One region of the Pseudarthrobacter sp. 1G09 genome, then DNA from elsewhere that is predicted to be linked to it. Evidence: riboswitches for the same ligand, from Rfam matches in the RefSeq annotation. Region 1 holds a riboswitch; the other holds the start of a gene.
What was found. A riboswitch is a leader RNA that binds a small molecule or an ion and turns the genes downstream of it on or off. The one in region 1 is predicted to bind glycine.
Positions count from the first base shown of each region.

Region 2: linked by a shared signal. The riboswitch ahead of cycA (D-serine/D-alanine/glycine transporter) and the one ahead of gcvP (aminomethyl-transferring glycine dehydrogenase) in region 1 are both predicted to bind glycine.

Region 1 covers NZ_CP188306.1:1,071,123-1,086,238, forward strand. The annotation lists gene araA (L-arabinose isomerase) at 1-1,134, shown strand, start outside; gene ACP3TD_RS05010 (LacI family DNA-binding transcriptional regulator) at 1,174-2,202, shown strand; gene ACP3TD_RS05015 (hypothetical protein) at 2,294-2,497, shown strand; gene ACP3TD_RS05020 (DUF4193 domain-containing protein) at 2,590-2,892, shown strand; gene ACP3TD_RS05025 (AMIN-like domain-containing (lipo)protein) at 3,166-3,717, shown strand; gene ACP3TD_RS05030 (APC family permease) at 3,800-5,353, opposite strand; gene ACP3TD_RS05035 (Dps family protein) at 5,576-6,055, shown strand; gene ACP3TD_RS05040 (MFS transporter) at 6,167-7,726, opposite strand; gene ACP3TD_RS05045 (TetR/AcrR family transcriptional regulator) at 7,812-8,348, shown strand; glycine riboswitch at 8,445-8,541, shown strand; gene gcvP (aminomethyl-transferring glycine dehydrogenase) at 8,730-11,576, shown strand; gene gcvT (glycine cleavage system aminomethyltransferase GcvT) at 11,588-12,748, shown strand; gene ACP3TD_RS05060 (L-serine ammonia-lyase) at 12,755-14,212, shown strand; gene ACP3TD_RS05065 (TspO/MBR family protein) at 14,264-14,809, opposite strand; gene ACP3TD_RS05070 (lipid II:glycine glycyltransferase FemX) at 15,027-15,116, shown strand, end outside.
Region 2 covers NZ_CP188306.1:703,691-718,806, forward strand. The annotation lists gene gcvP (aminomethyl-transferring glycine dehydrogenase) at 1-2,453, opposite strand, end outside; glycine riboswitch at 2,610-2,708, opposite strand; glycine riboswitch at 2,969-3,066, shown strand; glycine riboswitch at 3,067-3,161, shown strand; gene cycA (D-serine/D-alanine/glycine transporter) at 3,212-4,759, shown strand; gene ACP3TD_RS03310 (hypothetical protein) at 4,756-4,902, opposite strand; gene ACP3TD_RS03315 (hypothetical protein) at 4,978-5,784, shown strand; gene ACP3TD_RS03320 (LamB/YcsF family protein) at 5,768-6,517, shown strand; gene ACP3TD_RS03325 (DUF445 domain-containing protein) at 6,547-7,896, opposite strand; gene ACP3TD_RS03330 (glycerophosphodiester phosphodiesterase) at 7,946-8,917, shown strand; gene ACP3TD_RS03335 (CoA transferase) at 8,920-10,266, shown strand; gene ACP3TD_RS03340 (DoxX family protein) at 10,359-10,826, shown strand; gene ACP3TD_RS03345 (AzlC family ABC transporter permease) at 10,832-11,572, shown strand; gene ACP3TD_RS03350 (AzlD domain-containing protein) at 11,569-11,880, shown strand; gene ACP3TD_RS03355 (hypothetical protein) at 11,971-12,225, shown strand; gene ACP3TD_RS03360 (hypothetical protein) at 12,334-12,588, shown strand; gene ACP3TD_RS03365 (hypothetical protein) at 12,610-12,834, opposite strand; gene ACP3TD_RS03370 (TetR/AcrR family transcriptional regulator) at 13,038-13,658, opposite strand; gene ACP3TD_RS03375 (thiamine-binding protein) at 13,779-14,102, shown strand; gene ACP3TD_RS03380 (O-methyltransferase) at 14,200-14,877, shown strand; gene ACP3TD_RS03385 (Dps family protein) at 14,976-15,116, shown strand, end outside.

The DNA of each region.
Region 1 (15,116 bases):
CAGGCCGCACACGGCGACCGCGAATTCGGCTACATCCAGTCCCGGCTGGGCATCGCCCGGAAGACCGTCGTGGGGCACGTCTCCAACCCCGAGGTGGCGCGGCAGGTGGGTTCGTGGCAGCGCGCCGCCGCGGGCTGGGCCGCCGTCCGGACCCTGAAGCTGACCCGCTTCGGCGACAACATGCGCAACGTTGCCGTCACCGAAGGCGACAAGACGGAAGCGGAGCTGCGTTTCGGCGTCGCGGTCAACACCTGGTCCGTCAACGAACTCGCGGACGCCGTGCACGGCGCTCCGGAGTCCGACGTCGACGCCCTGGTGGCCGAGTATGAGGACCTTTACGACGTGGTGCCGGAGCTCCGCGCGGGCGCGGCCCGGCACGACTCGCTGCGGTACGGCGCCCGGATCGAACTGGGCCTGCACAGCTTCCTCGAAGCCAACGGGTCGGCCGCGTTCACCACCTCCTTCGAGGACCTTGGCGCGCTGCGCCAGCTCCCGGGCCTGGCCGTGCAGCGGCTGATGGCTGCCGGCTATGGCTTCGGCGCCGAAGGCGACTGGAAAACCGCCATCCTGGTCCGCGCCGCGAAGGTGATGGGCGCGGGCCTGCCCGGTGGCGCGTCCCTGATGGAGGACTACACCTACCACCTGGAACGCGGCTCCGAGAAAATCCTGGGCGCCCACATGCTCGAGGTCTGCCCCTCGCTCACGGCGACCAAGCCGCGGCTGGAAGTCCACCCGCTGGGCATCGGCGGCAAGGAAGACCCCGTACGGCTGGTCTTCGACGCCGACGCCTCCCCGGGTGTCGTCGTCGCCCTGTCCGATATGCGGGACCGCTTCCGCCTGGTGGCCAACGCCGTTGACGTCGTCCCGCTCGACCAGCCACTGCCCAACCTCCCCGTGGCCCGCGCACTGTGGCAACCCAAGCCCGACTTTGCCACCTCCGCCGCCGCCTGGCTCACCGCCGGCGCCGCACACCACACGGTCCTGTCCACGCAGGTGGGCATGGACGTGTTCGAGGACTTCGCCGAGATCGCCAAGACCGAACTGCTCACCATCGACGAAAACACCACCATCCGCCAGTTCAAGAAGGACCTGAACTGGAACGCCGCTTACTACAAACTGGCCGGCGGGATCTGATCCGGTGGCACGGCTCAGGTGCCGGCCCCGCTGGCTGCCATGGACACGTACCCAGTGACGGACAGCAGGCCACGCCGGTTGCCCAGGCTCGAGGACGTGGCGGAACTGGCCGGGGTCTCGCACCAGACCGTGTCACGGGTGGTCAACAACCATCCGAGCGTCAGCCCGCGGACCCGGGGAAGGGTGGAAGCCGCGATTGCGACACTCGGCTACCGCCGCAACACCGCCGCCCGGAGCCTGGTCACCCGTCGTTCACAAACCATCGGTGTGCTGGGCAGTGAACTCTCGCAGTACGGCCCCGCCAACACCATGTTGGGGGTGGAGCGCGCTGCACGGGACGCAGGATATTTCGTCAGTGTGGCTGCCCTGCGGGAGGTCAGCCGGGACGCTATCCTGGACGCCGTCCGGCACTTCCTGGACCAGTCCGTTGAGGGAATCGTGGTGATTGTTCCGCACCTGGAGACGCTGGCCGCACTGGCAGAACTGCCCATCGGAGTGCCGGTGGTGGCCGTTGGGTCCAACGGAAATGACACCGTGGGCGGGGTCAAGGTGGACCAGCGCCGCGGGGCGGAACTGGCGGTGGAACACCTCATCCGGCAGGGGCACACCCGGATCGGACACATCGCGGGGCCGCAGGACTGGATTGACGCCGTGGCCCGCGCCGACGGCTGGCGGGCCGCCCTGGAAGCCGCGGGACTCGCCGTGGACCTGATTGTGGAGGGCGACTGGAGCGCGGGCAGCGGCTACGGAATTGGCCGGCAACTGGCGGCCAACCCCCGTGCCACGGCCCTCTTTGTGGGCAATGACCAGATGGCCCTCGGGGTCCTGCGGGCGCTGAACGAAGCAGGCATCAGGGTACCGCAGGACGTATCCGTGGTGGGCTTCGACGACCAGCCTGAGGCCGGCTACTTTTGTCCGCCCCTGACGGTAATCCGGCAAGACTTTGAAGAACTTGGCCGCCGGTGCATGGACATGATGCTCGCGGAGCTCGGCGGTACGCCGGGTCCCCGGACGCTGGTGGTGGAACCGGAACTTGTCCTGCGCAGCAGTACGGCGCCGCCCGGCTGAGGCAAGCCCCAGGCCCAGGGCAGTTCCGGATTTAACCAGGCAGAGACGCCGGGGAAACGCGCCCACAACATCCGACACCTATGTTTCAGGAATGACAGAGAGCATTCCCGGCAGGTTCCGCCAATGGGTTACCGCCGTCTTCGCCTTCACCTCCCCGGAACAGGCCGCTGACGCCATCTCCGAGGCATCCCGCTGGGGCTGGCTTCCTGCCCTGAGCGGTGTGGCAGTGGGCGCCGACCACGCCCGCGCACGGCACGATGAATCAGCTGCCGGCGCCGGCTCACCGGCCGGTTGAACACACTATTGCGCCTGTGACGGGGTCATGCCCTAAACTGCTGCACTGAGGTGCCTGAAATGGCGCTGTGCAGCAACGAAAGTGAACACGCTATGGCTACCGATTACGATGCTCCGCGCAAGCAGGAAGAAGAGTCTCCTGCCGACTCGCTTGAGGCCCTCCAGGCGTCCCGCGGCGGCAACGCGCAGACCGCCGTCATCGATCTCGAAGAGAACGACACCGCTGAAGGCATCGACCTGCCCGGCGCCGACCTTTCCAACGAGGAACTGACAGTTGTTGTGGTCCCGGAGCAGTCCGACGAATTCACGTGCTCCTCGTGCTTCCTGGTCCGCCACCGGTCCCAGGTGGCCCTCGAAAAGAACGGCCTCAAGTACTGCCGCGACTGCGAAGGCTGATCTTCCACCAGGTTTCAGCGCCGGCTGCCCCACGGGGGTGACCGGCGCTTTTTTGTACCCCGCGGGCAACCGTTATAGGCGGTAACGCGCAGGTGCAGGAATGGTGCCGAACGGGTTAAGGGGGCCGCCGAAACGGCCCCTGTTTTATGCGGCCTTAATGCGGCGGGCGGCAGGTTAACGGTTCCGCCCCGAAGCGGCCACAGGCCTCGTTTCATCGTTGCTGCAGTCCTAATCTGGAGCTATCCAATCGCTCCTTCCTTGGGTGGCACCACAATGAAAAAACTCTCCATCTGGTTCACGGCCATCCTTGTGGCCGTTGGACTGGGATTGCTGGTTCCGGGGCCCGCCTCGGCAACCTCCTCGTATTGCGGGCTCACCTGGGGCTCGCTGATGAAGGCGGACGGCTCCATGAGCGGCGCGCCCGTCACCAATGTCCGCACCGGACAGCACTATTGCTTCGACCGGCTGGTGGTTGACCTGGGCAGCGGCCCGGCTCCCGGCTACTCCGTCCGCTACGTTGGGCAAATCACACAGGACGGTTCCGGCAAACCGGTCGACGTCCGGGGCGGCGCCCGCCTGCAGGTGGTTGTCCGGGCACCGGCCTATGACGGGAACGGCGAAGCTACGTACAAGCCCGCCAACCAGCTAGAGCTCGCCAACGTCTCCGGTTACCAGACCTTCCGCCAGGTGGTCTGGGCAGGAAGCTTTGAGGGCCAGAGCACGCTCGGATTGGGCGTCCGCGCCCGTCTTCCGTTCCGTGTCTTCACGCTGGACGGGCCGGGCTCAGGCTCCCGGCTGGTGGTGGATGTGGCGCACTTCTGGTGACAGCCGCCGTCGTCAAAAAATAGAAAAGGTGCTGTCCCCGCGTTGGCGGGAACGGCACCTTTTCTGTTCTGTGCAGGAGCCCTTACTCCGGGACCACCAGGGCCGGGGTGTCTTTCCGCAGCGTTTCGCCACGGAAGAAACCTGGGCGTACCCGGGCCATGATCAGCATGAACACCGCGCCGAGCGCCAGGATGCCGACGCCGAGGATGAACACCAGTCCCACACCGAAGATTTCGGAGCCGCTGCCGAACTCGGGGGCCAGGCTGTCCACGGCGGTCTGGAAAAACACGACGAACAGGCCCACGCCGCCCAGCACCGGGCAGAGCAGCCGCAACACGAAATGGCGGACGCTGGTGAAGACGCTGTGCCGGAAGTACCAGGCGCAAGCGAGGGCCGTCAGGCCGTAGTAGAAGCAGATCATCAGGCCCAGGGCCAGGATGGTGTCATTGAGGACGTTCTCGCTGACCACATGCATCACGGCGTAGAACCCCGCGGACATGACGCCGGCAGCGATGGTGGCGAAGCCCGGCGTCGCGAACTTCCGGCTGACCCGGCTGAAGGGTTCAGGCAGGGCCCCGTAGTGGGCCATCGCCAGGAGGCTGCGGGACGGGGACATGAAGGTGGACTGCAGGGACGCGGCCGAGCTGGAAAGCACTGCCAGGGACATCAGGATGGCGAACGGGCCCATGATGGGGGAGGCCAGCGCGGTGAAGATGTTCTCGTGGTTCTCTGCGTTGTTCAGCCCGTTGCCGGTATCGCCGACGCCGGCGAACATCATGGTGGCGATGCTCACCAGCAGGTAGATGGCGAGGACAATGACGGCGGTCAGGGTGCCGGCCACGCCAGCCGTCTTCTTGCCGTTGGCGGTTTCCTCGTTCACCGTGAGGCAGACGTCCCAGCCCCAGTACACGAAGATGGACAGTGAAATTCCAGCGGCCACCTGGCCGAAGGTCTCAATCCTGGTGACGTCGAACCATTCCCAGCTGAAGGGGATGGCGGTTTCCGAGGTGGACCAGTTGGCGAAGGCCATGGCGACGAACAGGCCGAGCACCAGCAGCTGGAATCCCACCAGGCCGTACTGCACCACCTTGGTGGTGTGCAGGCCGCGGTAGCTGACCCAGACAGCGAGGGCGACGAACACCAGGCAGGTCAGGACGTTCAGGGCCTTGTTGTCCGCCAGGTCCGCGAGTTCCGGTGAGCCGGTGAGCTGGGACAGGAAGAGGTAGAAGAAGTCGACGGCCACGCCGGCGAGGTTGGACAGCACGATGATGTTGGCTGCCAGGAGCCCCCATCCGCCCATCCAGCCGACCCAGGGGCCGAACGCTTTGCTGACCCAGGTGAAAGTGGTGCCGCTGTCCGGTGAATCGGCATTGAGTTCCCGGTAGGCCAGCGAGACCAGGATCATGGGGATGAAACCGATCAGGAAAATCACGGGCAGCTGGAGTCCGGCTTCATTGACGGTGGGTCCCAGTGCGCTGGTCAGGGTGTAGGCGGGGGCGATCGTGGAAATTCCCAGGACGACGACGGCGAGGAGCCCCAGCTGCCCGCCCTTCAGTCCTTTGGCGGTAATGTCGCCGCTGCCGGGCAATTGCTGGCCCCGCGCGGTGGTGGGGCTGGTGCGGAGTGCTTCTGTCATGGCACCGCTTTCTGGAAGCTTATGACCGGGGTCACTATATGAATGGCGTTCATTTAGTATGGAGGTGTGACCGCCGTCGCGCAAGAGGAAATATGAATTACGTTCGTTTATGACTGTGCGGCAGGCTTAGTAAGCTCACTGAGAAATATCCGCCCTGGCCCATGCCGGGTGGCCCGGGCGCTGATAGTTTCGAAGTTACTGGACCAATCGAGGAGGACTCCCATGAAAGCTTCACCGACCCTGACCAACAACCTGCAGGCCGTACTCGCCGACCTGATCGAGCTGCATATCCAGGGCAAGCAGGCGCACTGGAACATTGTGGGAACCAACTTCCGGGACCTCCACCTGCAGCTGGATGAGATCGTTGACGCCGCCCGCCAGTTCGCCGATGACACCGCCGAACGCATGCGTGCCCTCCACGCGCTGCCTGATGGCCGCAGCTCCACCGTGTCCAAATCAACTGCCCTGGCGGAGTTTCCTGAGGGCCTGATCAGCACCAAGGACGCCATCGAGCGGATCGTTGCCGCCATGGAGGCTGCAGTGGGCACCATGCGCAAGGTCCATGACGAGGTGGATGAGGAAGATCCCACCAGCGCAGACCTGCTGCACGAATTCATTGCCAAGCTGGAGCAGTTCGCCTGGATGGTGAACGCCGAGACGCTCAAGCCGACCGCCAGCGTCACCGCCCCTGACGAAAAGTAGGAGTGGGCTGCCACCGCAGCACGGAAGAGGCGCCCGGTGCCGGAGGTTGAACTCCGGCGCCGGGCGCCTTTGCCATTAAGGCCCATGCGGTGCCGCGTGGGCCGGGTGCTGCTATGCGGCCTTGGGCACCTTGCGAAGTACGACGGCGGCGGAGACCGCCGCGGTTGCCATCAGGACGAGGCCAATCGCCGCCGTCACATGCACGCCGGAATCGAAGGCGGCAGCCGCGGACTGGCGGACGGCATCGGCCAGCGGGGCCGGAAGCGCGGCCGCGAGGTCCATGGCGCCTGCCAGTGTTTCGCCGGCGCTGTGGCGGGCCGCTTCCGTGGCGGTGCTGTCCACAGCTGCCGGGAGGTGCAGGTTGTGCTGGTAGGAGGCCGTGAGGATGGAGCCCAGTACGGCCGTCCCCAGCAGCGCACCCACCTCGTACCCGGTCTCCGAGATAGCGGCCGCGGCACCTGACTTGTGCGCCGGCGCCGCACCGAGGATGAGGTCGTTGGAGATGGTCTCAGCCGTCCCCACGCCCAGCGCCAGGATCAGCAACGCTGCGAGCAGCAGTGTGGGCCCGCCGTCGTGGTTCCCGAATGTCACCAAGCTGTATCCCGCGGCGCTGAACGCCAGGCCCGCGCCCACCACGAAGCCGGGGCGCACCTTCCGGACCAGGGGCACCACCACCAGTCCTGCCGCCACCGTGGCAATGAGGGCCGGGATCATGGCGACGCCCGCGGCAGACGGCGTCATTCCTTCAAGCAGCTGCAGGTGCTGGGCCAGGAAGAGGATGAAGCCGTTGAAGGAGAACAGGGCCAGGACGTTGGCGGTGATGGCCATACTGAACACCCGGTTGCGGAAGAGCGACATGTCCAGCAGGGGGTGCGGCAGCCGGAGCTGCCGCCGGACAAATACCACTGCCATGGCCAGGCCGAAGGCCATGGCGCCAAGGCCGGTGCCGGACAATCCTTCCGTGGCAACTTCCTTGATGCCGTATACCAGCGGCACCATCACCAGCAGGGACAGCGCGATGCTGGGAATATCCACCTTCCCCGGTTCCGGATTCTTCGATTCCGGAATCAGCACCGGACCCAGGGCGATCAGCGGCACCATGAGCGGGACGGCGACCAGGAAGACTGCGCCCCACCAGTAGTGCTCCACCAGCCAGCCGCCGAAGATCGGACCCAGGGCGGCCCCGCCTGAGAACCCGGCGGCCCAGATGGCCACCGCCAGCCGGCGACGGTTGGGCTCCGCAAAGATGTTGCGGATGAGAGAGAGGGTTGAGGGCATCAGCATGGCGCCGAAGAAGCCCAGGGCGGCGCGTCCCGCGATCAGCCATTCCGCCGTTGGCGCGAACGCAGTGGCGGCCGAGAGCGCCGCAAAGCCCAGGCTGCCCGTGATGAGCAGCCGCCGCCGGCCGATCCTGTCGCCAAGGCTGCCCATGCACACCAGCAGCCCCGCCAGGACCAGGGGGTAGGCGTCCACGATCCAGAGCAGCTGTACCCCGGAAGGGTTCAGGGACTGGGCGATCGCGGGCAGGGCGAAGGTCAGTGCCGTGTTGTCCACGGCCACCAGCAGTACGGGGAACATCAGCAGCGCAAGGGCCAGCCAGTCGCGCCACGGTGCCCGTGGGGCAGCAGGTCCCTGGAGCTGGGGTACAGCGCGGTGCGTCGAGGTGGTCATGGATTAACTATACCGTCCAGACGGTACAGTTTGGAAACGGGGTTGAGTTGAGCCTCCGGCACCCCGGAAGGGCATGATGGATGGCATGCCCCGAAAGCCAGTCGCCCGCGAAGCTGTCCTTGACGCCTTTGCCACCCTGTTGATTGAGGTGGGGGAGCGCGCCGCCACCCTGGACGCCGTAGCCCGGAAGGCCGGCGTCTCCAAGGGTGGGCTCCTCTACCACTTTCCAAACAAGGAAGCCCTGATCCAGGCGCTCCTGGACCAGCTGGACGCGCTCGCCGGAGAAGATGCCGATGCCATGGCCGCCGCACCGGAAGGCGCGGCAGCCTACTTCATCCGGTCCTCGGTGTGGGGAGACACTCCCTTGGACCGGGCCATCGTCGCCGCCACCAGGCTGGCGGAGGTGGCGCATGAAGAGACCCGCCGCCGTTTCGCTGCGATCCAGCGGCGGTGGCTCGACGAAATCGCCGCCGATGTAGGGCCGGCCCTGGCCAAGGCCGTGCTGTACATGGGGGACGGCCTTTACTTCAACGCCATGCTCTCGGTCGGCCCGGTTCCCGAAGGCGGCGCAGCCGCGGACGTTGACGAATTGCTGGCAGCACTGGAGCGGCTCCGGCGGTAGCAGGACATTTGCCCCGGGGGCCGTGGCGTAGGAGAATTAAGCGTCGTGGGAGTTGTCACCGGACGGCCCCGCGTACACATCCAACTGAATAGCCTTTGATCTGCGGCGGGAGAGTCCTGCCACAACGTCGGCAGGCGCCGTAGGAGCAAATCCTCCCCAGGAATCTCGCAGGCACCTGTACCGCCGCGGCGAGGCACCTCTGGAAAGCAGCAGGCCGTCCAGGCACCCCGTGATCGGGTGCCGGACCGTTGTGCTCACCGACGGTGCAAGCGGGTCCTGTCCATGCAGGGGCCGCGGAAACTCTCAGGTCCAATACAGAGCGGGGAGGGACCCGAATCGCTGTGGCGTACCCTGCGCCGCCTGAGTATCTGGAGTTCCCCCGTGACGGTTAGTTCAGCCTCCACCACTTTCGTCGACCGCCATATCGGCGCCCGGCGCCAGGACCACGTCGACACCATGCTCAAGGCTGTGGGCTACGACAGCGTTGACTCCCTGGTCGATACCGCCGTTCCCCAGGTCATCCGCCAGGAAACGGAATTGAAGCTGCAGGACGCCCTCAGCGAGGTTGAGGTCCTGACCGAGCTGCGCCGGTTGGCGGGAAAGAATAAAACCGCGGTGCAGCTGATCGGCCAGGGGTACTACGACACCATCACCCCCGCCGTGATCCGGCGCAACATCCTTGAGGCGCCGGCCTGGTACACCGCCTACACGCCGTACCAGCCAGAGATCTCGCAGGGCCGGCTGGAGGCGCTGCTGAACTTCCAGACCATGGTCCAGGACCTGGTGGGCCTGCCAATTGCCAACGCGTCCCTGCTGGACGAAGCGACGGCCGTGGCCGAGGCAGTCCTGCTGATGCGCCGCGCCAACAAGGCCAAGCCTGCCGCAGACGGCAAGACGGTGCTGGACATCGACGTGCTGCCGCAGACCATCGCCATCGTCAAGGGCCGTGCCGAAGCGCTCGGCTTCGAGGTGGAGGTTGCCGACCTCTCCAAGGGCCTGCCTGACGGTGACATCAACGGCATCGTGCTCCAGCAGCCCGGCGCCTCGGGCCGCGTCTTCAACCAGGCAGGTGCCATCGCCGAGGCCAAGGAGCGCGGTGCGCTGGTCACTGTTGCCGCTGACCTGCTGGCGCTGACGCTGATCACTCCTCCGGGGGAGCAGGGCGCGGACATCGCCGTCGGCTCCACCCAGCGTTTCGGTGTGCCGCTGTTCTTCGGCGGCCCGCACGCGGCCTACATGGCCGTCCGCAAAGGCCTGGAACGTTCACTGCCAGGGCGCTTGGTGGGTGTGTCCAAGGACGACGCCGGTGTTCCCGCCTACCGCCTGGCGCTGCAGACCCGCGAGCAGCACATCCGGCGCGAGAAGGCCACGTCCAACATCTGCACGGCGCAGGCCCTGCTGGCCATCGTCTCCTCCATGTACGCCGTCTACCACGGTCCCGACGGGCTGAAGGCGATCGCGGAAACAACCCACGGCCACGCCCGCACCCTGGCCGCCTCGCTGGCCGCTGCCGGCGTCGAGGTGCTGCACAAGAGCTTCTTCGACACCATCACCGTCCGCGTCCCGGGCCGCGCCGCGCCGATTGTTGCCGACGCGGAGGAGCGCGGGATCAACCTGCGCAGCGTTGACGCTGACACCGTGGGCATCTCCTTGGATGAAACCACGACGGCGGCCATCGTCGCCGAGGTTGCCGGCATCTTTGGCGCCACAGCAGATAAGGGTGAAGGCTTTGCGCTGGAGGCCGCCGTCGAGCGTTCTTCTGACTACCTGCAGCACCCGGTGTTCAATACGCACCGGTCCGAGACCCAGCTGCTGCGCTACATCCGGAAGCTGTCCGACCGGGACCTGGCGCTGGACCGCACCATGATCCCGCTGGGCTCGTGCACCATGAAGCTGAACGCCACCGCCGAGATGGAAGCCATCTCCTGGCCCGAGTTCGCCTCCATCCACCCCTTCGCCCCGGATTCCCAGACCGAAGGCTGGCGTGAACTGATCAGCGGCCTGGAAGCCGACCTGGCGGAAATCACCGGCTACGACCAGGTGTCCATCCAGCCCAACGCCGGCTCCCAGGGCGAACTCGCCGGGCTGCTGGCGATCCGGGGCTACCACCACTCCCGCGGCGACCAGCAGCGCAACGTCTGCCTGATCCCCGCTTCCGCGCACGGCACCAACGCCGCCTCCGCCGTCCTGGCCGGCATGAAGGTGGTCGTCGTGGCCACCGCGCCGGACGGCACCATCGACCACGCCGACCTGACAGCGAAGATCGAAACGCACAAAGACGTCCTGTCCTGCATCATGATCACCTACCCGTCCACCCACGGCGTCTACGACGGCGACGTCCGCGAAGTGTGCGACGCCATCCACGCCGCGGGCGGCCAGGTCTACATCGACGGAGCGAACCTCAACGCCCTGGTGGGCCTGGCGCAGCCGGGCAAGTTCGGCGGCGACGTCTCCCACCTGAACCTGCACAAGACCTTCTGCATCCCGCACGGCGGCGGCGGTCCCGGCGTCGGACCCGTGGCAGCCAAGGCCCACCTGGCACCGTTCATGCCCGGTGATGCCAACAAGGCCGCGCACGAGGCCGGACACGGAGTCGCGATCTCGGCCTCCCGTTTCGGTTCCGCCGGCGTGCTGCCGATCTCCTGGGCGTACGTGAAGCTCATGGGCGGTGCGGGCCTGACCGAGGCCACCAAGTCCGCGCTGCTGGCCGCCAATTATGTCGCTTCCCGGCTGAACGAGTTCTACCCGGTCCTCTACACCGGGGAAGGCGGCCTGGTGGCGCACGAATGCATCCTGGACCTGCGCGACCTGACCGCCAAGACCGGCGTGACCGCGGAGGACGTGGCCAAGCGCCTCATCGACTTCGGCTTCCACGCCCCTACCTTGTCCTTCCCGGTGGCGGGAACCTTGATGGTGGAGCCCACCGAGTCCGAGGACCTGGCCGAGATCGACCGGTTCATCGAGGCAATGATCGCTATCCGCAAGGAAATCGACCAGGTGGCCAACGGAGACTTTGCCGTTGCCGACTCACCGCTGCGCCACGCACCCCACACCGCGGCCGCCGTCGTGTCCTCCGACTGGGACCGCGCCTACCCGCGGGAGCAGGCCGCGTTCCCTACCCACCTCAAGCAGGACAAGTACTTCCCGCCGGTGGGCCGGATCGACGGCGCAGCCGGTGACCGGAACCTCATCTGCTCCTGCCCGCCGCTGTCCGAGTTCGAGAACTAAGGACCAGCACCGTGACCGAGAAATACACCGCGCTGTACGAAGAGCACAAGAAGCTCGGCGCCTCCTTCACCGACTTCGGTGGCTGGCAGATGCCGCTCAAGTACAGCTCCGAACTTGCCGAGCACCACGCTGTCCGCAAGGCCGCGGGCCTCTTCGACCTCTCCCACATGGGCGAAATCTGGGTCACCGGTCCGCAGGCCGGCGCCTTCCTGGACTACGCTCTGGTGGGCAAGATCTCCGCCATGGCCGTGGGCAAGGCCAAGTACTCGCTGATCTGCAATGAAGACGGCGGCATCATCGACGACCTCATTACGTACCGCCGTCCGTCCGTAGAAGGTTCGGCGCAAGGCGAGATGGACGTTTTCCTGGTGGTGCCGAACGCGGGCAACGCCGCAGTGGTGGCGGCAGCCCTGCAGGAACGGGCCGCCGGGTTCGACGTGCTGGTGGAGGACGCCTCGGCCTGGACATCGCTGATCGCAGTGCAGGGCCCCAAAACCCAGGACCTCTTGCTTCGCCTGGTCCCGGCCGCACAGCACTCCCTGGTGACGGAGCTGAAGTACTACGCCGCCGTGGAGGTTCCGTTCCTGGTGGGCGGGACCGGCAAGGAACTCCTGCTCGCGCGCACCGGGTATACCGGTGAGGACGGGTTCGAGATCTTCGTGGCCAACGATGACGCCCCGGCTCTGTGGCAGACGTTGATCGCTATTGCCGACGACGGGGAACTCATCCCCGCCGGCCTCGCCTCCCGCGACTCCCTCCGCCTCGAAGCGGGAATGCCGCTGTACGGCAACGAACTGTCGCTGCAGGGTGACCCGTTCGCGGCCGGCCTGGGCGCCGTCGTCGCGCTCTCCAAGGAAGGCGACTTCGTTGGCAAGGCCGCGCTGGCCTCCCTGAAGGACGCCGGCGCCGGCAGCACCTCCGGCCGCCGCCTCGTGGGACTCAAAGGCCGCGGCCGCCGCGCCGGCCGCGCGCACTACCCCGTCCTTAAGGACGGCGCCGCCGTTGGCGAAGTCACCTCCGGCCAGCCCTCACCCACCCTCGGCTATCCCATCGCGATGGCCTACGTCGACGTCGAACACGCCGCCCCCGGAACAGCCCTCGACGTCGACCTGCGCGGCAAGGCCGAACCGTTCGAAGTGGTCGAGCTGCCGTTCTACAAGCGCACCAAGTAGGACGTCATGGCTGTTGGTGTTTTTGATCTGTTTTCGATCGGTATTGGGCCGTCGAGCTCTCATACTGTGGGGCCGATGCGGGCTGCTGCGGTGTTTGCGGAGGAGTTGCTGGGTGCCGGGGTGTTGTCCCGGGTGGCTTCGTTGCGGGTGGATCTGTATGGGTCGTTGGCTGCGACGGGGCATGGGCACGGGACGATGACGGCGGTCCTGCTGGGTTTGGAGGGGTTCCACCCCGAAAGGATCCTGCCGGTTGAGGTGGAGGAGCGGTTGGCCGCGATCGCCGAGACCGGGACGCTGCACCTGGCCGGGGCCGGCGGCGGGGATGGCGTGAAGCTGCCGTATGGGGTGCAGGACATGGTGTTGCGGCCGTTGACGGTGTTGCCGCGGCACACGAACGGGATGACGTTCACCGTTTCGGACGATACCGGTGAGGAGCTCCACCGGGCCACGTTCTTCTCCGTGGGCGGCGGGTTCATTGTCCGTGAGGGTGAGGAGGACGCCGCGCAGCAGGAACTCGATGAGTCCAAGAAGGAGCTGCCGCTGCCGTTCCGGACCGCCGCGGAGCTCCTGAACCATTGCGCGGATACCGGGTTGGGGATCAGCGACGTGATGCTGGTCAACGAGAAGTCCTCCCGGACCGAGGAGGAGATCCGGGCGGGGCTGCTGCATATCTGGTCTGTGATGGAGGCGTGCGTGGCGACCTCGCTCAAGCGTGACGGGGTGTTGCCGGGCGGGTTGAAGGTCCGCCGCCGCGCCCCGGACTGGTTCGACCGGCTGAAGAAGGAATGCGCCCGCCCGGGCGTGGACAGCCAGGATCTGGACTTTACGGACCAGGATTTCCATGATCCCCGGTACTGGCAGGAGTGGGTGAACCTGGTGGCCCTGGCGGTGAACGAGGAGAACGCTTCCGGCGGGAGGGTGGTCACCGCCCCCACGAACGGGGCGGCCGGGATCATTCCCGCGGTCCTGTACTACGCGCTGCATTTCGCCCCGGGCATGGACCAGGCAACGCAGGAGGACCGCGACGGCGTGGTGGCCAGGTTCCTGCTCGCCGCCGGTGCCGTGGGGGTGCTCTACAAGGAACAGGCGTCCATTTCCGGTGCCGAGGTGGGCTGCCAGGGCGAGGTGGGGTCGGCGTCGTCGATGGCGGCGGCGGGCCTTGCTGAGGTGATGGGCGGCACCCCGGCGCAGGTGGAGAACGCCGCGGAAATCGCGATGGAACACAACCTGGGCCTGACGTGTGATCCGATCGGCGGGCTGGTGCAGGTTCCCTGTATCGAGCGGAACGCGATCGCCGCGGCGAAGGCCATCAACGCGGCGAAAATGGCGCTCTGGGGCGACGGCACCCACCGGGTCTCCCTCGACGAAGTCATCATCACCATGCGCGAAACCGGCAAGGACATGTCCTCCAAATACAAGGAAACCGCCATGGGCGGCCTCGCCGTCAACGTCGTCGAATGCTGACAACCAGCACCCGGTCCGTCATGGCCCGGGCCCGCTGCGGTTCGGCGGACGCTAATTGTTGATGGCCGCCCACACGTTCAGCGTTGAGGCGTACACCAGCCACGCCACGTAGGGCAGCAGCAGCAACCCCGCTGTGCGGCTGATGGGGCCGAAGTACAGGATGGTGACGACGACGGCGACGATCAGCGCCAGGATGATCACCAGGGCCAGCCACAGCGCCGGCGTTCCCAGCGTGGGGTAGAGCCCGAAAAACATCGGGGTCCAGGCGAGGTTCAGGACCAGTTGGACGGCGTAGGCAATCATGGCCGGACGCGTGCGCCCGGTGCGTTTGCGCCACACCAGCCACGCGGCCACGGCCATGGCCGTGTACAACAGGGTCCACACGGGGCCGAAGACAAAGTTCGGCGGCGTCCAGGGCGCCTTCTCGGCCGTGGCGTACCAGCCGTCGACGTTGCTGGTGGAAGCGAGTCCGCCAAGGCCCGCCACCAGGAATGACGCCACCAGGAAACCCGCCAGTGCGGCCACCTGGACCGCCGGCCGGTACGGACGGGACTTTCGCTCCGGCGGCAAGGTGGACTGTCCCGTGTCTGGCTCCATCCCACCACCCTTGCGAATGGCGGTGCGCGAGTCAAGGCAGGCTCGCGGAGGCGTCCCGGGCCTGCCGGACGGCCGTCTTCCAAAGCCCCGGGCCGGTCCCCGGGGCACGGCCCGTGCCGCCACAGGCTTTAGACTTGAGGCTGCATGTCCGCGCAGGAACGGCAACAGCAGCACCGAGAACAGCACCGAGCATCAACCCCGATTGGACACGGCCCCCTTGCCAGAATTCACCGCACGTTTTGCAACAGCCGAGGAAATTGAAAACTGGGACAAGCACGTCACGGCCAACCCCAACGGCGGCAACATG
Region 2 (15,116 bases), 370 kb from region 1:
GTCACGCCGGTCCGTGCGGTCAGTTCGCGCAGGTCCAGGATGCACTCGTGCGCCACCAGCCCGCCCTCGCCGGTGTAGAGCACGGGGTAGAACTCGTTCAGCCGGGCAGCAACATAATTGGCGGCCAGCAGCGCGGACTTGGTGGCCTCGGTCAGGCCCGCACCGCCCATCAGCTTCACGTACGCCCAGGAGATCGGCAGCACCCCGGCGGACCCGAACCGGGAAGCCGAGATCGCGACCCCGTGGCCGGCCTCGTGCGCGGCCTTGTTGGCATCACCGGGCATGAATGGTGCCAGGTGCGCCTTGGCAGCGACCGGGCCGACGCCGGGTCCGCCGCCGCCGTGCGGGATGCAGAAGGTCTTGTGCAGGTTCAGGTGCGAGACGTCGCCGCCGAACTTGCCCGGCTGGGCCAGGCCCACCAGGGCGTTCAGGTTCGCGCCGTCCACGTACACCTGCCCGCCTGCGGCGTGGACCGCGTCACAGACTTCGGTCACGTCGCCGTCGTAGACGCCGTGGGTGGACGGGTAGGTGATCATGATGCAGGACAGGGCGTCCCGGTTCGCCTCGATCTTCGCGGAAAGGTCGGCATGGTCGATGGTGCCATCTGCTGCGGTGGCCACGACAACCACTTTCATGCCGGCCAGGACGGCGGAGGCGGCGTTGGTGCCGTGCGCCGATGCCGGGATCAGGCAGACGTTGCGCTGCTGATCGCCGCGGGAGTGGTGGTAGCCCCGGATCGCCAGCAGCCCGGCGAGCTCGCCCTGGGAGCCGGCGTTCGGCTGGATGGAAACCTGGTCATAGCCGGTGATCTCGGTCAGGTCAGCCTCCAGCCCGGTGATCAGCTCACGCCAGCCCTCGGTCTGGGAATCCGGGGCGAACGGGTGGATCGAGGCGAACTCCGGCCAGGAAATCGCTTCCATCTCGGCGGTGGCGTTCAGCTTCATAGTGCACGACCCCAACGGAATCATGGTCCGGTCCAGCGCCAGGTCACGATCGGACAGGCGACGGATGTAACGCAACAACTGGGTCTCTGACCGGTGCGTGTTGAACACCGGGTGCTCCAGGTAACCGGAGGTGCGCAGCACGGACTCGGGCAGCTCGAAACCCTGGGCGTCCCCTGCCGGGCCGGCGCCAAAGGCGACGGCCACCGCGGACAGCGTTGCCGCCGTCGTGGTCTCATCGATGGAGACGCCCACCGTGTCCGCGTCGACGAAGCGGAGGTTGATGCCGCGCGCTTCGGCGGCATTGATGACCTTGGCGGCCTTGCCCGGTACGCGCACGGTAAGGGTGTCGAAGAAGGAGTCGGTCACCAGTTCGCGGCCCATGGCGGTGAGGGCCGTGGCCAGGATCCGGGCGTTGTGGTGGGCGGTTTCTGCGATGGCCTTCAACCCGTCCGGGCCGTGGTAAACGGCGTAGAAGGAGGACACGATGGCCAGCAGCGCCTGCGCGGTACAGATGTTGGATGTGGCCTTCTCGCGCCGGATGTGCTGCTCGCGGGTCTGCAGGGCCAGGCGGTACGCCGGAGCGCCCGCGTTGTCCTTGGAGACACCCACGATCCTGCCGGGGAGGGTGCGTTCCATGCCCTTCTGTACGGCCATGTAGGCGGCGTGCGGGCCGCCGAAGAACAGCGGCACACCGAAACGCTGGGTGGAGCCGACGGCGATGTCCGCGCCCTGCTCGCCCGGAGGAGTGATCAGCGTCAGCGCCAGCAGGTCAGCGGCAACAGTGACCAGCGCACCGCGCTCCTTGGCCTCGGCGATAACGGCGCTCTGGTCCCACACCCGGCCGGACACGCCCGGCTGCTGGAGCACGATGCCGTTGATGGCACCCTCGGGCAGGCCTGCGGAGAGGTCAGCAACCTCCACCTCGAAGCCGAGCGCTTCGGCGCGGCCCAGCACGATGGCGATGGTCTGCGGGAGGCAGTCGGCATCCAGGACGGTTTTGCCGTCCTTGGCGTCCTTATTTTTGTTCGCGCGGCGCATCAGCAGTACAGCCTCGGCCACAGCGGTGGCTTCATCGAGGAGTGACGCGTTGGCCACGGGGAGGGCGGTGAGGTCCTGGACCATGGTCTGGAAGTTCAGCAGCGCCTCCAGCCTGCCCTGCGAGATCTCTGGCTGGTACGGCGTGTAGGCGGTGTACCAGGCCGGCGCCTCAAGGATGTTGCGCCGGATCACGGCGGGGGTGATGGTGTCGTAGTAGCCCTGGCCGATCATCTGCACCGCGGTTTTGTTCTTGCCCGCCAACCGGCGCAGCTCGGTGAGGACCTCAACCTCGCTGAGGGCGTCCTGCAGCTTCAGCGCCGTTTGCTGGCGGATCGACGCCGGAACAGCCACGTCCACCAGGCCATCAACGCTGTCGTAGCCCACAGCCTTGAGCATGGTGCCGACGTCGGCCTGCCGGCGCGCGCCGATATGGCGGTCAACGAACGTGGTTGGAAGGGATTGAATCGTCATGAGGAACTCCAGGTCTGGCCGGCCAGGGTGGCACGGCATGGGATGGGTTCCTCCCCGCTCTGTATTGGACCTGAGAGATTCCGCGGAACCCTGCGTGGCGGGTTCGCTTGCACCGTCGGTGAACCTGGCCGAAGCCGGGTTACTTTCCAGAGTTGCCTCGCCGTGACGGTACGGGGGCCTGAGAGATTCCTGGGGAGGATTTGCTCCTACGGCGCCTGCCCGGTGGTGCCGGGAGGACTCTCCCGTCACAGCTCGAAAGGCTATTCAACTGTGGGTGATTCGCCTCACACCGTACAGGTTGGTTGAAAGGAAAACAAATCTGATCGTCACACGGTGGGCGGCGGCTGCCTTGTTGCGGTGGCGGAAAAATGGGGTTTGACATTCGATCGTGACCCGCACCACACTGGGTCCGGTGATCAGCACCGTGTCCGGCTGGCTCAACTCATCGGAGCAGCCCGGGCCAACGTTGCCCCGGAAGGGTGCGGCCGCTGAGCATGCCTAACTGAACATGCCTTCGACCTGCGGCGGGAGAGTCCTGCCGGTACATTTAGCAGGCGCCGTAGGAGCAAACCCTCCCCAGGAAACTCTCAGGCCCATGTACCGCCGCGGACAGGCAACTCTGGAAAGCAGCCGGACCCGTTCCGGCTCACCGGCGGTGCAAGCGGCTTGGGCCGCGGAAACTCTCAGGTTCACTACAGAGCGGGGAGGAACCCAACTTCTGCGGCACCCAAAAATGCCGCTTTATCGATGGAGTTCCCATGGCGATTCATCCCCCCACGTCCAACGGCGAGCCGCCCCGCAGCAACCCTCCTGCGGGCAGCGCCGCCCGCAGCGAGCCTCCCCACCTGGAGCGGCAGCTCACCAACCGGCACATCCAGCTCATTGCCATTGGCGGTGCCATCGGCACCGGCCTCTTCATGGGCTCCGGCAAGACCATCTCCGCGGCCGGCCCGTCCGTGATCTTCGTGTACATGATCATCGGGTTCATGCTCTTCTTCGTCATGCGTGCCATGGGCGAACTGCTCCTGAGCAACCTGAACTACAAATCCTTCAGCGACTTCGCGGCCGACCTCCTGGGCCCGTGGGCGGGGTTCTTCACCGGCTGGACCTACTGGTTCTGCTGGGTGATCACCGGCATCGCAGACGTCATCGCCATTGCCGGCTACTCCAAGGAACTCTGGCCGGGACTGCCGCTCTGGATCCCAGGGCTTGCCACTGTGGCCATCCTGCTGCTGCTGAACCTCGCCACGGTCAAGGCCTTCGGCGAAACCGAGTTCTGGTTTGCCCTCATCAAGATCGTGGCCATCGCAGCGCTGATCATCGTGGGCCTCTTCATGATCTTCACCGGTTTCCAGAGCGACGCCGGAACCGCCAGCTTCACCAACCTCTGGAGCCACGGCGGCTTCTTCCCCAATGAGTTCATGGGCTTCGTGGCCGGCTTCCAGATCGCCGTTTTCGCCTTCGTCGGCATCGAACTGGTGGGAACCACAGCCGCCGAGGCCAAGAACCCGGAGCGGACGCTGCCCAAGGCCATCAACGCCATCCCCGTGCGCGTACTGCTCTTCTACGTGGGCGCCCTGATCATCCTCATGGCCGTCACCCCGTGGACCCAGTTCGCGGCCGGCCACAGCCCCTTCATCGGTATGTTCTCCCTCGCCGGGCTGGGCGCTGCAGCCACAGTGGTCAACCTGGTGGTCCTCACCTCGGCCATGTCCTCGGCCAACTCCGGCATCTACTCCACCTCGCGCATGGTGTTCGGCCTCGCACAGGAGGGCGACGCCCCGGGCATCTTCAGCCGCCTGTCCTCGAGGAAGGTGCCCAGCAACGCGCTGTTCCTTTCCTGCGTACTGCTGCTCTCCGGCGTCGTTCTCATGTACGCCGGCCAGGATGTTGGCAAGGCCTTCGAGATGGTGACCACCGTCTCCGCAGTGTGCTTCATCTTTGTCTGGTCGGTCATCCTGGCCAGCTACATCGCCTTCCGCAAGCGCCGCCCGCACCTGCACGAGGACTCGAAGTTCAAGATGCCCGGCGGCATCCCCGTTGTGTGGGTGGTCTACGCGTTCTTTGCGTTCGTCCTCTGGGCCCTGACCACCCAGCCGGACACCCTGGCAGCCCTGCTGGTGACCCCCATCTGGTTCCTCGTCCTTGGCGTGGCCTGGGCCATCCTCCGCCGCCGCCCCGCCCACCTTGCCCGCTTCGAGGTCTTCCGGGCCGAGCTGCGCGCCGATGAGCAGGCGGCGGCCGGCGCCGGGCAGGACCGCGAAAGGTCCGCACAGGAGGAGGCCGCCCGGGGCTCCCGCTCCTAGGCTTCTTCGCGGATCCGGGCCGTCAAGGTACGGGCCAGCGAATAAGCTCCTGACTGCAACGCTGCGGTGGGACCCACGCCGGGTCCCGCCGCAGTGCTGTCTGCGGCCGGAGGTGCAGGGGCGCCGGCGTCAAAGTTCAGCATGCTTAGTGTTTCTGCATCTAGGATGGAGAAGCACGGCAGCCACCCGCTGCAGCTCGACGTGAAACGAAGGTGACCATGGCTAAGCGCAGCAACCCAGCAGTACGGATCGCCCAGGAAACTGCCCACAACGCAGTCTTCGACAAGGACGGCAAGCCCAAGCCCGGCATCCACAACATGCTCCTCAAAGCCGTGGAGATCCAGCGGCCGCTGGTGCTGGCCTATATCCGCCGGCTGCAGAAGAAGCACCCCCAAGCCACGGCAGCCCAGTTGGCCGGCATCCTGGAGCGCGACTACCTCCGCGCCGTCACCGGCGGCGGCGCAATCGTGGGGGCCACCGCCGTCGTGCCCGGCGTGGGGACCGTCGCGTCGCTGGGACTCTCGGCAGCCGCCACGGTGGGCTTCCTCGAAGCAACTGCCCTGTACGCCACCTCCCTCGCAGAGCTCCACGGCATCCGCCTGACCAACCCGGAGAAGGCCAGCACCATGGTCATGGCCATCATGCTGGGCGAGGAAGGCACCGCCCTGCTGGGCACCCTCAGCGGACAAATGGCCGGCAACGGCGCTGGAGCCACCAAGCAGTGGGGCAGCGTGCTCTCCAAGTCGATGCCGATGCCGGGCTTCAGCACCATCCGCAACCGCATCCAGAAGGCCTTCCTCAGGAACCTCCTCAAACGCCAGGGAACTGCGCTCCTGGGCCGGGCCCTGCCGTTCGGGATCGGTGCCGTGGTGGGCGGAGCCGGTAACCTCGTGATGGGCCGTGCGGTGGTGGCCAACGCCAAGGAGGCGTTTGGACCCATGCCGGACAGCCTGCCCGGCGAGCTCACGGCAGCCGGGACCACGGACAACCAGCTGGAAGGCAACACTTTTGGATCTCAACGCTGACCTCGGCGAATCATTCGGCTCGTGGACCATGGGCGATGACGCCCGGATGTTCCAGCTGGTCACCAGCGCCAACGTGGCCTGCGGCTTCCACGCCGGAGATCCCGTCACCATGCTGGACAGCTGCCGTGCGGCCTACGAACTGGACGTGACCGTCGGTGCGCACGTGGGGTACCGGGACCTGGCGGGCTTCGGCCGGCGGTCCCTGGACACGAGTTTCGATGAGCTCTTCGGCGACGTGCTGTACCAGCTGGGCGCACTCGACGGCGTGGCCCATGCGGTGGGTGCGTCAGTGGACTACGTGAAGCCGCACGGGGCCCTCTACAACCGTTTGGTGCACGACGCCGAGCAGGCCTCCGCCGTGGTGGCGGCCGTCAACGCCTACGACCCCGGGCTGCCGATCCTGGGCCTCCCCGGTTCCGAGCTGCTCAAGCAGGCGCAGGAAGCCGGGCACCCGGTGTTCGTCGAAGCCTTCGTGGACCGCGCCTACCGGGCTGACGGGACGCTGGTGCCGCGGTCCGAGGAGGGTGCCGTGCTGCACGACGTCGACGCGATCGTTGAGCGGGCCGTCCGGCTGGCCACGAAGGGCGAAGTCGTGGCCACCGACGGCACAGTGGTCCAGGTCCGGCCCGATTCCCTGTGTATCCACGGAGACACCCCGGGGGCCGTGGAAATGGCCGCCGGTGTCCGGGCAGGCCTGGAAGCTGCAGGCGTCAGCCTCGAGTCCTTCGCCTGACCCGGGCCCGGGCGCGACCCGGCCGGTGTTCAGCCGAAGATCAGGTGCGCCACCGTGAAGATCAGCAGCCCGGCCAGCGATCCCACCACCGTGCCGTTGATCCGGATGAACTGCAGGTCCTTGCCCACCTGGAGTTCGATCTTCTGCGAGGTCTCTTCCGCATCCCAGCGCGCCACGGTATCCGTGATGACGCCGGCGATATCTGACCGGTACGTCTTCACCAGGTAGCCGGCGGCGTCGCCGATCCAGGTGTTGACCTTGCCGGCGAGTTCGGGATCGTTGACCAGCCGCGAACCGAAGTCGCGGACCGCCGCCTTGAACTTGACGGTCAGTTCGCTGTTCGGATCGTCCACGGCGCCGAGCAGGGCGTTCTTGACGGTGCCCCAGGTCCGCGAGGCCAGCTCCCGGACCTCGGGATCACCCAGGACCTGGGCCTTGACGTCCTCGGCGCGCGCAATCATTTTGGGGTCGTGCTGCAGGTCCTGCGCCAGGTCGTTGAGGTACTTGTCGATCTGTTGCCGCACCTGGTGGTTGGGGTCGGACTGCACGGCACGGGCGAACTTGAGGATCTCAACGTAAACCTTGTCGCCCACCAGGCCATCCACGAACTGGGGTACCCAGGTGGGGGAACGGTCGGACACCAGCCGCGAGACAGTCTCGTGGTTCTCGTCCACCCAGTCGGCGGCGCGGTCCACCAGCAGGTCCACCAGGGTGTGGTGGTGCCCGTCGTGGAAGATCCGCTCTGCGAGCCTGCCCACCGGCGGTCCCCACGGCGGCGTGAGCAGGTGTTTGCGGACCATGCCCTCAATGACAGCCTGGACATCGTCGTCGTTCAGGACCTTGAAGGCGCCCCGGATGACTGCCGCACCTTCCTTGGCCACCCGGTCCGCGCCGCCGGGCGCGGCGAGCCATTCGCCGGCACGGCGGGCAATATTCACGCTGGCCAGCTTGTCCTGGACCACCTGCTCGGAGAGGAAGTTGGTCTCCACGAACTCGCCCAGGGACGCGCCGATCTGGTCTTTCCGGCGCGGAATGATGGCGGTGTGCGGAATCTTGATGCCCATGGGGTACTTGAACAGTGCGGTGACGGCGAACCAGTCAGCCAGCGCACCCACCATGCCGCCTTCCGCGGCGGCGCGCACGTACTGCAGCCACGGATACTCCTCCTGCAGCGCAAAGGCGAAAACGAAGACCACGGCCATGGCGATGAGCAGGCTCAGGGCCAGCATCTTCATTTTCCGCAGCGCTGCCGCCTTTTCGGCGTCTCCCGCGCTGAGTTGATGACCGACGACGGCGGCCTGCGGTTTCGCGCCTTCGGGCACCGGAGCAGCGGTGCGGGGAGGGGATTCCCGGGCAGTTGGCTCAGAGTTCACCTGCATGTGCCAAGCCTAGCCCCGCTGACCGGACCGGGTCGGCTACCGTGTCCCCATGACACCTGACGAGCCGACACGCGGCAGGACCGCGGCTAATGGGACCGCAGCTGAGGGAACCACTCTGAACGGGGCCACTCCGGACGGGCCGGCGCAGCGGCCGCTGGTCTTTGCCCACCGCGGCTCGAGCGCCGCCTTCGCCGAGCACACCCGCGCCGCCTACCTGCAGGCACTGGCGGACGGAGCTGACGGTGTGGAATGCGACGTCCACCTCACCCGCGACCAGCATGTCGTCCTGCTGCATGATGCCAACCTGGACCGTACCTCCGACGGCACCGGCCCGGTGGCCGAGCGGACCCTCCGCGAACTGCGGCAGCTGGACTTCTCCTCCTGGAAGGGCGCCCGCATCCCGGAAACCTACGGAGCCCGGTCCGAGCAGTTCCTCACGCTCCCGGAACTCCTGGATGTCCTCCGCGGCGCTGGCCGGCCGGTGAAGCTGGCCATCGAGCTCAAACACCCCAGCCCCTACCAGCTCAAACTGGAGGACCGCGTGCTGGAGGTCCTGCGCGGCGAAGGCTGGGACCCGGGAAGCTCCACGGTGGACAACGTGGCGGTGACGTTCATGAGCTTCAGCCCGGATTCGGTCCGGCACCTGCTGCAGTCCGTACCGGCGCAGTACATCTGCCAGCTGGTCGACGACCTCACCGTCCATGAAATCCGCGGCGGCCTGGGCCTTGGCCTGATCACCGGCGGTGCCGTCGCCAACCTCATGAAGGCCACCCAGCTGGAAGGCGAACGGATCCTCGACGCCGGCTTGGTGGGGCTTGCCGGGCCGGGCATCGACTACGTCCGTGAACGCCCGGACACCATCCGGCGGTGGCTGGAGGCCGGGCGGCGCTTCCGGGTGTGGACCGTGGATTCGCCGGAAGACGTAGCGTTGTGCAGGAAGCTGGGGATCCATGAAGTCACCACAAACGTCCCGGCCCGGGTGCTTTCGCAGCTGCAGGTGGCCCCCTCGCAGGGACGGTAACTGTGGCGGGGGCGGATACTGCGGGTCTGCGCAACTGGTGGGGCGGGCCGCTGGATGTAGAAGGCCTCGCCCTGTCTGCGGTGGGTGCCGCAGCCGCCGCGTTGGACCGGTACACGGGAGCGGCCGGCAGGTACACCGCCGCCCCGGAACTGACCGCCGCCGCGTTCGACTCCTCGGGGCACCTGAGGATCGCCGGCCGCCCCTTGCAGGGATTTGCTCCGCTCTCGGGCTTCCGCCGCACCCGGGACGGCTGGATCCGGCTGCATGCCAACTACCCGCACCACCGGCAGCGCCTCCTGCAGGCCTTGGATGCCACGACGGCGGAGGAAGCCGAAGCTGCCCTGCGCGGCATGGATTCCCTCGAGGCCGAGTCCGCCATCCAAGCGCGGGGCGCAGTGGCGGCGGCCGTCCGGACCCGCGCTGAGTGGCAGGCCTCGGACATGGGCCGGGCAGCAGCTGCCGGACCGTGGATCGTCCTTGACCCGCAGGTTCCGGACGGCCAGGCTGCTGGCGCAGCCACGCAGGGCAACGGCCGCCGGGACATCCCGCAGCGGGGCGGCAATCCGCGCCGGCCGCTGGCGGGAGTGCGTGTCCTGGACCTCACCCGGGTCATCGCGGGCCCGGTGTCCACGCGGCTGCTGGCGGCGCTGGGAGCCGACGTACTCCGGATCGACCCGCCGGCGCTGCCCGAACTTTCCGACCAGTTCGTGGACACCGCCTTCGGCAAACGCAGCGCCGTGGCCGACCTCGCCCGGCCCGGCACCCGCGCCGCGCTGGAACGCCTGGTGGCCGGGGCCGACGTCGTGATCACCGGCTACCGCGGCGGCTCCCTGGACCGCTTCGGCCTTGACGCGGCGTCCCTGCTGTCCACCCGGCCGGACCTTGCGGTGGTCACACTGAACAGCTGGGGGACTGGCGGGCCATGGAGCAGGCTGCGCGGCTTCGACAGCATCGTCCAGGCCGCCAGTGGGATTGCCCACCTGTACGGAATGACGGACGACGCCGGTTGGCGGCCGGGTGCCCTGCCGGTCCAGGCCCTGGACCACGCCACAGGCTACGGGGCAGCGGCCGCGGCGGTAACCCTCCTCGCCCGGCAACGGGAAAGCGGCACCGGTGGATCGGCCCGACTGTCACTCGCCCGGACAGCGGAGGAACTCTTCGGGCTTCCGCCGAACCCGCACGGATTGCAGGCCCTGCCATCGCCGGAATCCCGCACCGTTGCCAGCTCCTACGGCGAGCTGCGGTACGTCCGGCCACCGCTGCTGGTGGAGGGGCAGCCGCTGGACTACCCCGGCCCGCCACCGCCCTACGGCAGCTCCGCCATGGAATGGGCGCCGGGCGGAGACTGAGCATCCGGCCGCCGCCCATTGACAGCATCCCCACAACAAGGGGGGGTGCGCGGTGGTTTCTGCCGCTGCCCGCGCTGTGATTGAGTGGAGCCATGCCTTTCCCCAGCTCCGGCCGGGCTGCACGAAACCTGTCCGCTGCTGCGATGAGCGCCCTGCTCCTGGCCAGCGCCGGCAAGCACTTCCGAAGCCCCGGCTTCTACCGCCAGGTGGTTCCCGACTACCTCTGCCGTGAAGACCCCGCCCCCGGCACCGTGCCCACCGGCGCCAGCGGACCCTTCGCCGTCCTCTCACGCGAGGAATGGATCGCCGCATCCGGCCTGATCGAGGCTGCGGCCGCCGTCGGGCTCCTCATCCCGGCCACCCGCAAGGTCACCGCCACTGCCGTGGCCGCGATGTTCACGGCGTTCCTCGCCGGCCACGTTGACGCGCTCCGGCGCGCCTACAGCCCGGAAGGGACACGGCTCCAGCGGCGCATCCACACGGTCCGACTGCCGCTGCAGGCACCCCTCATCGCCTGGGCCTGGAGCCTCCGCAACACTGGCCCGGACGGCCGGCGGTGAAGCTCATGGCGTCCCCCGCCGTGCGGGTGGGGATCTCCATCAGCATTGCCACTGGCCTTTACGGCGTGTCCTTCGGTGCCCTGTCCGTCACCTCCGGCCTGGATTTCTGGCAGACCATCGCCCTGAGCCTGCTGCTGTTCAGCGGCGGCTCCCAGTTCGCGTTCATCGGCGTGGTGGGCGGCGGCGGTTCCGGCATTGCCGCCATGAGTGCCGCCACCCTCCTGGGCATGCGCAACGGGATCTACGGCATGCAACTCAATGCCCTCTTGCGGCCGGAAGGATGGCGCAAATACGTCGGCGCCCAGCTGACCATCGACGAGTCCACGGCCACGAGCACCGGCCAGGCTGATCCTGCCGAGCAACGCCGTGGCTTCTGGGCGGCCGGCGTCGGTATCTATGTGCTCTGGAACCTCTTCACCGCAGCAGGTGCGTTGGCCGGCAGCGGACTCGGCGATCCCAAGCAGTGGGGGCTCGACGGTGCCGCGGTGGCCGCCTTCCTGGCGTTGCTCTGGCCGCGCCTGAAGGGCCGGGAACCGGTGGCCATCGCCGTCGTCTGCGCCGTGGCCACCGTGCTGGCCGTGCCGTTCGTTCCCGCGGGAGTGCCCATCCTGGTGGCCGCGCTGGTGGCTGCCCTGATCGGCTGGTTCAGCCACGGCCGCAGCGATGAGGGCCTCGAACCCGATGTGGAACCGTACGGCGGCCACCACCGGCACGGGCCCGGCGACGCTGCGGAGGCCGGCCGGTGAATCTCTGGTTCTGGATCCTCGTGTCCTGCGTGTTGGCCTACGCCTGGAAGCTGGTGGGCTACTTCGTGCCCGCCCGGTTCCTGGAAAACCCCCGGATGTCCAGGATCGCGGGCACCATGACCATCGGGCTGCTCGCCTCACTGACCGTGGTGAACGCCGCGGCCACCGGGCAGGCACTTGCGGCAGACGCCCGGCTGGGGGCGCTTGCCGCGGCAGCCATAGCTCTTGCACTGCGGGCGCCCTTCCTCCTGGTGGTCATTGTTGGCGCCGGCACCGCCGCCATGCTCAGGATGGCCGGCTGGAACTGATGTGATCTGGCTCACATGAAATGGGCGGGGCTGGCGGTATCATAATCTCGGCTATGCAGTTGGCCGTTGGATTACGTGTGAACGGCCACCATGGAAAATCAGCAGCACGCCGGCGAAAGAGCCGGCAGATCCCACCGCAAGAACCCCCGGCGCCGGGCCGGTCTCCCGGCCAAACACTTCATCACCCGCTTCGCCGGGCTCTCCGATGTCCCTGCCGCGGACTTGGAGTTACTGGCAGGCAGCCTAAGGAACGGACTGGATCTGCAGCCTGGCTCACCCGTCCCGGCGCTGCATGCCGCCGTCCACCGGGAAATCCGGCGCCGCGCGGATGCCGCAGCGGGATAGCTCCTCCCCGGCCGGCCGCTTAACGCCTGTGGTGAACTGTAAGCAGGCCGCCCGCCACACGGCGGCGGCGAAAACCTACGCCTGGCTCCGCCAGAAGGAGGACCCGCGATGAACGACAAGTCACCCCGCGGCTCGGAATCCACCAGGGAAATGCGGGACACTGCCCGCCGCCGCAGGGACTCCGAAGAGAAACTGCAGCAGCATCTCCTCGAAGCCAGGGATCACGTTCCCAACGAGTACAACGAACCTCCCGCCACCGATGCCGGGGAAGAGGGCACTGCCCCTTATGCCGGCGGGGCTGATGCAGGCACAGCAGATGCAGGGGATCCAGGTTCAGGTCAACGGGATACAGACGGGGCCTAGCGGCCGGGCGGACGGGGGCGGTTACGCCACGCCGTGCGCCACCCCGTCCGGCGACACCGAACGGCGGCAGCTTTCTTCGCATGCGAGGTCGTACCACGCATGCGCCCCGTATTCAGGGTCCTCGGTGTCCAGCTCCTGGAACAGGATGTCAAGCAAAGTAGCCAGTTCATCCGCTGGCAGTCCGGCCAGGACCTCATCCGGCTCGCGGGGGTCGTCCAAATACTGGATCAGCTGTGGATTCTTCATCGTGCTGCGGACTTTGTTCCCTGGATGGACAAGAACTGTGTCATGGATCGCTCCAGTACCGAAGGTCGTGGGCTGGCTGCGTAACCCTCTTGAATTCTAAAACAGGAGACAGAGCTGGACAACGGTACCTTTGGCGGCATACAGGCAGGGCGGGCCGGTCTTAGTTCCGACGGGGCGGGCGGCCTTCGGGGTGGTGGCGCCGGCTAAGGTGCCGCGGGTGCAGGCACCGGTACGTGCGCGGGAAGCGCACGTGCCGGACGTGTTGACCTGATGGCGTCCTCCATCAGGGCCAGTGGACGCCGCCAGGCGTCCGATCCGGGTTCCATGGTGTCCACCACGGAGATCAGCATGGCCAGGAGACGGAACATGTCCGTCATGGAAATGTCCTGCCGCAGGCTGCCTTGGCCTTGCCCGCGGACCAGCAGGATGCTGAGGGAATCCATGAGGGAACCTGTGATGCCGGTCAGGAGCCCGCGGCGCCCGGCCACGGCACCGAGCAGGTTGGCGTCGGCGCTGGCGGCGTCCATCAGGGACTCCAGCACCCGGAACAGCCCGTTGGCGGCATCAATGTCCGCCAGGGCGCCGTCAACCACGGGGTCAACCGAGATCCGAAGCTGCCGGTTCAGTGCGGCGAGGACCAGTTCTTCCTTGTCGGCAAAATTCCGGAAAAGGGTGGCCGGTCCAACGCCGGCGGTGGAAGCGATGGTCTGCAGCGGAACCTCGGGGCCGAACTCCCGGAAGCACTGCCGCGCCGCGGTGATGATCTTGTCCACATTCCGCGCGGCGTCGGCGCGGAGGGGCTTGCGGGCGACTGCGAGGCTCATGCCATGAGGTTAGCAATGGAGGGTCAGCCCATCACCGTTACTGAGGGGTAGGGGCTCATTGTGACGCCGGCCCTGTTCGGACGGATTTTGCCTGGTGGCGTGCAGTGGCAGACTTGCCCCATGCTCCTTGCCTTTTCAGTTGCCCCGTCAGGTACTCCAACCGAAGGTTCACGCCCCGGAGATGCCTCCGTGCATGACGCCGTTGCTGCCGCAGTAAAGATCGTCCGCGACTCTGGCCTGCCCAACACAACCGATTCGATGTTTACCACCATCGAAGGCGAATGGGATGAGGTGTTCGACGTCGTCAAACGGGCCACCGAGGCCGTAGGGCGCTACGGCAGCCGCGTTTCCCTGGTGATCAAGGCCGATATCCGGCCTGGCTACACGGGTGAACTGACGGCCAAGGTGGACCGGCTGGAAGAAGCGCTCGCGGAGGGCTCCTGAACCGCGCTTTGCCGTCACCCTCCGCTGTGGGGGCGGTCGATGTCCCGGCCGCCGGTAGCCTCTGGACCGGCTGATCGCCGCGTGCCAAACTGTGCCCATGTTCGAGCACAAGCCCCGGCCGGAATGGATCGCCACCGAAGAGTTCCTCTCGCGGGTGGTGGTCCACCCGGACCCCGCGCTGGAGCAGGCCATCCGGTCCGCGGCCGAAGCGGGCATGCCGGCCATTGAGGTGGCACCCAACGCCGGCAAGCTGCTGATGCTCCTGGTGCAGCTCTCCGGTGCCCGGCGGATCCTGGAAATTGGTACGCTTGCCGGCTTCAGCACCATCTGGTTGGGCCGCGGACTGCCCGCCAACGGCACGCTGGTTACCTGCGAGTTCCTCCCCAAGCACGCCGAAGTGGCGTGGGCCAACATCGACTTCGCCGGACTGGGCCAGAAGGTTGAAATCCGGCTGGGCCCGGCGCTTGAGACGCTGGCCGCGCTGGAGGAAGAGGGCCGCGAGCCGTTCGACTTCATCTTCATCGACGCGGACAAGGAGAACAACAGCCGCTACCTTGACTGGGCGGTCCGGCTGGGCAGGCGTGGCGCCACCGTGGTGCTGGACAACACCATCTGGGAAGGTGCCGTCCTGGATCCGGAGATGGATCCCGTGAACGCCCCCGGCATTATCGACGCACTCACCCTGCTGGGGGAGCATCCCCGCCTGGATGCCACCGTCATCCAGACCGTGGGCTCCAAGGGCTGGGATGGTTTCGCCCTGGCCCGCATCACCTGACAACGCCCGCCAGCGCCCGCCGCACCTCCATTGATAAGTATGCTTAGAATAAGCGTCCGGCTGGCGGGCAGCCGGACAGGCCGCAATGGAGGAAAACGATGAAGGCATCACCCACCCTTGCCAGCAACCTGCAGATGGTCCTCACGGACCTGATTGAGCTGCACCTGCAGGGAAAGCAGGCCCACTGGAACCTCGTGGGCACCAACTTCCGGGACCTGCATTTGCAACTGGATGAAATC